One region of the Arthrobacter sp. BGA-UO-ETr-C19 genome, then DNA from elsewhere that is predicted to be linked to it. Evidence: riboswitches for the same ligand, from Rfam matches in the RefSeq annotation. Region 1 holds a riboswitch; each other region holds the start of a gene.
What was found. Region 1 has a riboswitch for cyclic di-AMP ahead of AC57BR_RS13220 (NlpC/P60 family protein). Riboswitches for the same ligand answer to the same signal wherever they lie in the genome.

Region 1 (2,194 bases):
GACCCGGCGATCCTGACTCGCAGCCGGAGGCTGCGGTCTTTCATCAGGCATAGCCAGTGTGTTCCACCGTCCTTGTAGAAAGGTGGGAGCACCTTGGGGGTGGCCGCGTTCCGCCGCCCCCAAGGCAGCGGAACACGGCGGTTTTTCAGCTCTGCTAGGCTGCGCGCACGAACGTGACGGGGCCGGTGGCAGTGAGCCAGGACAGCGGGTGCGCCATGGTGGCATTGATGCCGTTCATGCCGCCGCTGATGACCTTGCCGGCGCCGGCGTAGATGGCCACGTGGCCGGACTGCACCACCATGTCGCCGGGCTGCGGGGTGGAGACTACCTTGCCGTGGCTCAGGAACTGCATCGGGGCGAGGTCGCCCACGTGGATGCCGGCGGCGCCGAGGGCCTTCTCCACCATGGCGGTGCAGTCCTGCGTGATGCCAATCTGGGCGTAGGCCGAAGCGAGCATGGTTGCGTTGGCACCTGCCGCAGCCTTGACGGTGACCTTCGGTGCGGGTGCCGCAGCCTTGACGGTGACCTTCGGTGCGGGTGCTGCTGCAGCCTTGGCGGGCGCGGCGGCAGCGACGGGGGCGGCGGCAGGTGCCGCGGCCTTCTTCACCACCGGCTTTTCGACGACGGGTGCCGCCACCACGGGAGCCGGGGCCGACGTGACCGCGGTGCGTTCAAACTCGATCTTGACGCCGGAGGCAGCGTTCAGGGGAGCCTGCACCTGGCTGGCAGCCTCGGGGGCGGCGGCCGGAGCCGGCTGGGCCGGGGCGGCGCCGCCGGCGTTGGCCGCAACGGTGCCCGTGAATGCCAGCCCGGAGGCGGCGAGGATCACGGCTGCCTGGCGGCCGATGCCGGAGTTTGCGGAGGCAATGCGGGTGAACGGATTGGAGCGGGCGGCCGCAGCACGGCGGCCAGAAATAAAGCGGAACGACATGAAGAAGCCTCTCCCGATGCCTGCGAGGTGAGCTGTCGGATTCGGATGGGAGGCACCCGGCCGCGGTCCTGAGCGTGGTCAGGAACTGCGCGGCTTCACCCCAAGGCCCGCTGCAAGCAGGCCGAAAAGTGGTTTCCCCGTCTCTGCCGGACATGGGTCTTCGATTGATTCCTCGGGCTGCGGCAGAGTTAGGCAATCAGCGCGGGAGTGCCTCGTCGGTGAAAAGGCACGTTTTTCACGGTACGGGAGGCTTCGCTCAATGTCACATTAAGGTAACGGGGCCGTGTCGTTCATTTCGTATTGGCCCGCGTCAGGTAAGGGATCGGGGTCTGATTTTTGTGGTGAACCTCACTCTGCGGCGTTGAGCTTGCCGGCCAGCCGCTCCCGCATCTGGATGCTGGCCGAGTTGAGGCCGATCAGTTCCACCTCGCGGCCGTGCCTGCGGTATTTCTCCGTGACCGCGTCCAGCACGGCGATGGTTGAGGCATCCCACAGGTGCGAGGCGTGCAGGTCGATTACCACGCCGTCGATGTCCGGCTCGGCGTCGCGGGCGTAGTTGAACTGGGTGTAGAGGTCGTTGGAAGAGGCGAAGAACAGTTCGCCGTCCACGGTGTAGGTGGCCAGCGTCCGGCCGTTGAGCTCTACTTCCGTCCGCTCCACGGTGGCGAAATGGGCAACCCGGCGGGCGAACATCGCCATCGCTGCCAGCACCCCGACCCCGACGCCGATCGCCAGGTTGTGCGTGACCACCACCGTGCCGACGGTGATCAGCATGACTGCGGTTTCCGATTTTGGCATCCGCCTAAGCGTTGCCGGTGCAACAGAGTGCCAGTCGAACGTGATGGCCGAGACGAAGATCATCACCGCCACCAGCGCCGCCATGGGGATCAGGCCCACGATGTCGCCCAGGGTCACCACCAGTACCAGCAGGAAGACGCCCGCGAGGAATGTGGACACCCGGCTCCTGGCGCCGGAGCCCTTGACGTTGATCATGGTCTGCCCGATCACGGCGCAGCCGCCCATGCCGCCCAGGAAGCCGGTGACGATGTTGGCCACGCCCTGTCCCCAGGATTCGCGGGTCTTGTTGGAGCGGGTATCGGTGATGTCGTCCACCAGTTTGGCCGTCATCAGGGATTCCAGCAGCCCCACGAGCGCCATGGACAGCGAGAACGGGGCGATGGTCTGGAAGGTTTCCCACGTCAGAGGCACCTGAGGGATGAACAGTGTGGGCAGGCTTTCCGGCAGTTGTCCCTTGTCCTGGAC
Region 2 (2,194 bases), on a different contig from region 1:
CCCCGGGACGCCCAGCGTGAAGCGCGCCGCCGCCGCCGGGGTCCGTTCCGCCAGGTTACGGATTTCGCCTCAGCCAGTGGCGTTGGGCAGAAAGCCGGCGTAGCCCTTGCGGCCACAGGCCTGCTGCTGACAGTTACTGTCCCCGCCACCAGCCCTGTCCTGGCTGCCGGAGAGCAGCAGGGAGGGGCGTCAGCGTCCGCTGCCTCACCGGCCCAGCCGAAGGTATCGGCTGAAGCGGCGGCAAAGATCGACTTCAGCCGCACGTCGGTCTCCACCACCGGTGACCCGGACGGAAAGCTCAAGCAACTCCTGAGTGCCCAGTCGGCCGGCAGCATCAGCCGTTCGGCCTCGGTGGGCACCTTGGGAGGGCCGCTGACCACGCTGGTCAAGTCCTCGCCGTTCGGTTACCGGGTCAGCCCGATCACCGGCGGCGCCGGCGAGTTCCACCGTGGGCAGGACTTCGCCGCCCAGTGCGGCACCGAGGTACTGGCCGCAGCCAGCGGCACGGTGACGTTCGCCGGATGGCACCCCTACGGGGGAGGCAACCGCGTGGTGATCGATCACGGGAACGGCCTGGAGACCACGTATAACCACCTGTCGTCCTCCAGCGTCCAGGTTGGCCAAAAGGTCACCCGGGGCGAAGTGATCGCCCTCAGCGGGACCACAGGGGCCTCCACCGGCTGCCACCTCCATTTCGAAGTGATGGTCAACGGCGACGTCGTTGATCCCACCGGCTGGCTCTGAGGCAAGCCGAGTGAGCACTCTCATTCCTGTGACACGCCGTGACCTGAATGTGACATTGGCTCCGAACTGCTGTACCGTCTAAACCGCGTCAACTTTTCCGAAGTTGACGCTCTTGAGTGGATTGCCTAACTCTGCCACCGCTCAAGGTCCGTTCGCATTACATCGTCTGGCAGGGGCGGGGGAACCAATTTTGGTCTTCGCAAGAAGGCCTTGGGGTTAAGTCGCAATGCTTCCCAGGAAGCGGAGCGGCCGGGTGACTCCCATCCGAATCCGACAGCTCACCTCGCAGGCATTGGGAGAGGCTACCTTCGTGTCTTCACGCCACAATGCCGCGCGCCACCGCGCGCAGACGGTTCGTATGAACCCGTTGGACTCCGTGTCCAAGGCGGTTAGCGCCAATGCCGGCACAGTAGGTCGCCAGGCAGCTGTCATCGCAGCTGCTTCAGGACTCATCCTGAGCGTTGGCATGCCTGCCAACGCAGCCGACGCCAACATTGGTGTTTCCGCCTCCTCGGAGACCGGATCCCAGGCCGCGCAGCTTGCTGTGACCGCCGCGCCCACCGCCACTGTCTCCTTCGAGCGTCCTGCCGTCACTACGGTGGCAGCCCCGGTCGCCGAAACCATCGCTCCGCAGTCGAACGATGAGAGCCAGACGGCCGACGCAGGCCAGGCCGCCAATGAGATCGCAGGTGCGGCCCAGGCCGTCACCGCCAAGTCCACCGATGGTGCGGCCTCCGCCGCAGCTTCCGGACTGGCCGCAATCGCATACACCGGCATCGGCAGCCCCTACGTCTGGGGCGGCACCACGCCCAGCGGCTGGGACTGCTCCGGCTTTACCCAGTGGGTTTACGCTCAGGCAGGCATCAGCATTCCCCGCGTCAACGCGTGGAACGCCATGAAGCCCACCTCCACGCCTGCTCCCGGCGACCTGGTCATGCAGAACGGCGGCGCCCACGTGGGCATCTACGTCGGCAACGGCATGATGATCAGCGCGCTGAACCCCTCGCAGGGCACTCTCCTGCACGCGGTGTCCGCAACGGGCACGTCCGCTTTTTACACCCTTCGCTAAGAATCCGATTCGAGGCGGGCCGGCTTACCCCCAAGATGCCGGCGCGTCGATAACCCATGGCCTGCTACCGCGGGTCCGTGGAACACGAAAGAGAGAAATTAATGACTACTCGTGCGACCATTGCACGGCACCGCGCCGAGGTCACGAAGACCAACTCGCTGGCTGTCATTGCCAAGGCTGTCGGCGACAACGCCGGTGGCGTGGGCCGCCAGGCAGCAGTTATCGCTGCTGCTTCCGGTCTTGTCCTGACCAGCGGCATCGCCGCCAACGCCGCTGAGACCAACGTCCAGCGCGAATCCGCCGCAGCTTCCACGCTGGAGGTCCAGTCCGCTGCGCCGTCCACCATCTCCGCGGCTTCCAGCATCGCCATCTCCTACGAGA
Region 3 (2,194 bases), on a different contig from region 1:
TAGTCCAGGCCCCAGTTGATCTGGGTGCGGTAGTTGGTGCGGTAGTCCGCCCCGGCGCTCGCCATCTTCTCGGCGGGCAGCGACTGGACGATGCCGTACGCGCCGCTGCTGGCGTTGGTGGCCGTGGTGCGCCATTCCGATTCCTTGGTCCAGAGCCGCTTCAGGCACTGCATCTGGTCTGCGGACCAGCCAAAGGAGCCAAGCTTGCTGGCCGCGTAGGCCTGAGCGCCGGCGGGATCGTTCAAGGCAACAGGGGCCGCGGCCTTGGCCCTGGCGGCGGCGGCAGCCTTGGCAGCGGCGGCCTTGGCAGCAGCAGCCTGGGTGGCGGCAGCCTGGGCCTTGGCAACTGCGGCGGCGTTGGCCGCGGCAGCATTCTTAGCAGCGGCTGCCTTGGCAGCGGCGGCTTTCGCGGCGGCAGTCTTGGCGGCGGCAGCCTTGGCAGCGGCAGCCTTCGTTGCCGCCGCAGCCGTGGCCGCGGACTCCTTGGCGGCCGACTGCGGAGCGATGGACGCCGCGGACGGGGCGGGGAGGGCGGAGATCAGCGTCTTGTCGAAGCTCAGCGTCTGCCCCGCGTCGGCGGTGGCCGCGGACGTCGCGGAGGCGGACGGCGTAGCCTGATCGGCCGCGTGGCCGGCGGCGCCGACACCAACGAGCACGGCGGCGGCGGTGGTCAGGACAGCTGCCCGGCGCCCGAAGGACGGAAGGCCTGCGGCGAAACGGCCAAATGCACTCTTAGGCTGGGCAGGCTCGGCGCGGTGACGGGAAATCTTGCTGTCGGACTGCTTGGAGGCGCGTTCAGGGCGCGCCTGAGTCTTAAATTCAGACATGGTGGATTGCCTCTCAACACCTGCGGAGTTAGCTGTCGGGTTCGGATGAGGTCATCCGGCCGCACGGAAAATTCACGTGTCGGCTTCACCCCAAGGGCTGATGCGGAAAGCCCGGGACTCTGGTTCCCCCGCCTCTGCCTGATCTAGCGGAATCCGGGAAGCGGCAGAGCTGGGCGTCAATCCGGACATGCGGTCCTAGTGGCGGCCGCACGCTATCGACGGTACAGGAGGCTTTTGATTAAGTCACATTTAGGTAACGGACATCACGACGCCGGCGCGGCGCCTTGCGTGGGCAGGCGGACGGCAAATTCCGTCCGGCCAGGCCGGGACGTGACCTCCACTGTGCCGCCGTGCGCCGCCACAATGGACTGCACGATGGACAGGCCCAGGCCGCTGGTTCCCTCGGCCGACGCGACCCCCGGTTCTCCCCGTGAAGCCGCGGTATGGAGGGCCGTTCCCGCGGTTCCGCTGCCGGCAGCAGAACCCGTAGCCGCTGCGGCTGCCGGCGCCAGGGACGACTGCACCGGCGTCGCCCGTGACGCGTCTGCGCGGGCGAAGCGCGCGAACACTTTGTCCACGAACTCAGGCGGGATGCCAGCGCCGTCGTCCGTGACCGTAATCACAGCGCTGCCGTCGGCCGACCGCATCACGCCGGTGGTCACCGTGGTGCCGGGCGGGGTGTGCTTGCGGGCATTGGAGAGCAGGTTCACCAGGACCTGGTGCAGCTGTGAGGCATCGCCCCGGACTGACACGGGTTCCTCCGGAAGATCGAGGTGCCACGCCCGGTCCGGCGCCATGACTTTTTCGTCGCTGACGGTCTCGATGACGAGCTGCGTGAGGTCGACGTCGCTGAGCTTGAGTGGCTGGCCCTCGTCGAGCCGGGCAAGCAGCAGAAGGTCCTCCACCAGGGCGGTCATGCGCTCCGACTGGCTCTGCACTCGTGCAAGGGACCGCTGGCCGTCCGGGGTGAACTTTTCGGTCATGCGCATCAGCTCGGTGTAACCGCGGATGGCGGTGAGCGGCGTCCGGAGCTCGTGGGAGGCATCCGCCACGAACTGCCGCACCTTCATTTCGCTTTCCTGCCGCGCTTCCAGCGCGTTGGAGACGTTGTCCAGCATCTGGTTCAGGGCGTGCCCCACGCTGCCCACTTCGGTTCCGGGATGGGCGTTCGACGGCGGGACACGGACGGCGAGTGCCACCTCACCGGCGTCCAGCGGCAGGCGCGACACCTGGGTGGCCACCTCGGAGAGCTGCTCCAGCGGTTTCATGGTGCGGCGGATGAGCACCGTCCCGGCCAGGCCGATCAGCACGAGTCCGCCCAGCGAGACAATCGTGATGGTCCAGACGAGCGAGGTCAGGGTGTTCTG

Region 2: linked by a shared signal. The riboswitch ahead of AC57BR_RS02735 (C40 family peptidase) and the one ahead of AC57BR_RS13220 (NlpC/P60 family protein) in region 1 are both predicted to bind cyclic di-AMP.
Region 3: linked by a shared signal. The riboswitch ahead of AC57BR_RS03345 (aggregation-promoting factor C-terminal-like domain-containing protein) and the one ahead of AC57BR_RS13220 (NlpC/P60 family protein) in region 1 are both predicted to bind cyclic di-AMP.

The regions. Positions count from the first base shown of each region.
Region 1 covers NZ_JCAQPC010000021.1:37,565-39,758, forward strand. Annotated here, with positions in the region: gene AC57BR_RS13220 (NlpC/P60 family protein) at 155-931, opposite strand; cyclic di-AMP (ydaO/yuaA leader) riboswitch at 935-1,100, opposite strand; gene AC57BR_RS13225 (SulP family inorganic anion transporter) at 1,280-2,194, opposite strand, start outside.
Region 2 covers NZ_JCAQPC010000007.1:147,021-149,214, reverse strand. Annotated here, with positions in the region: gene AC57BR_RS02740 (M23 family metallopeptidase) at 1-744, shown strand, start outside; cyclic di-AMP (ydaO/yuaA leader) riboswitch at 881-1,050, shown strand; gene AC57BR_RS02735 (C40 family peptidase) at 1,103-1,813, shown strand; gene AC57BR_RS02730 (NlpC/P60 family protein) at 1,915-2,194, shown strand, end outside.
Region 3 covers NZ_JCAQPC010000008.1:60,454-62,647, reverse strand. Annotated here, with positions in the region: gene AC57BR_RS03345 (aggregation-promoting factor C-terminal-like domain-containing protein) at 1-827, opposite strand, end outside; cyclic di-AMP (ydaO/yuaA leader) riboswitch at 833-996, opposite strand; gene AC57BR_RS03340 (sensor histidine kinase) at 1,091-2,194, opposite strand, start outside.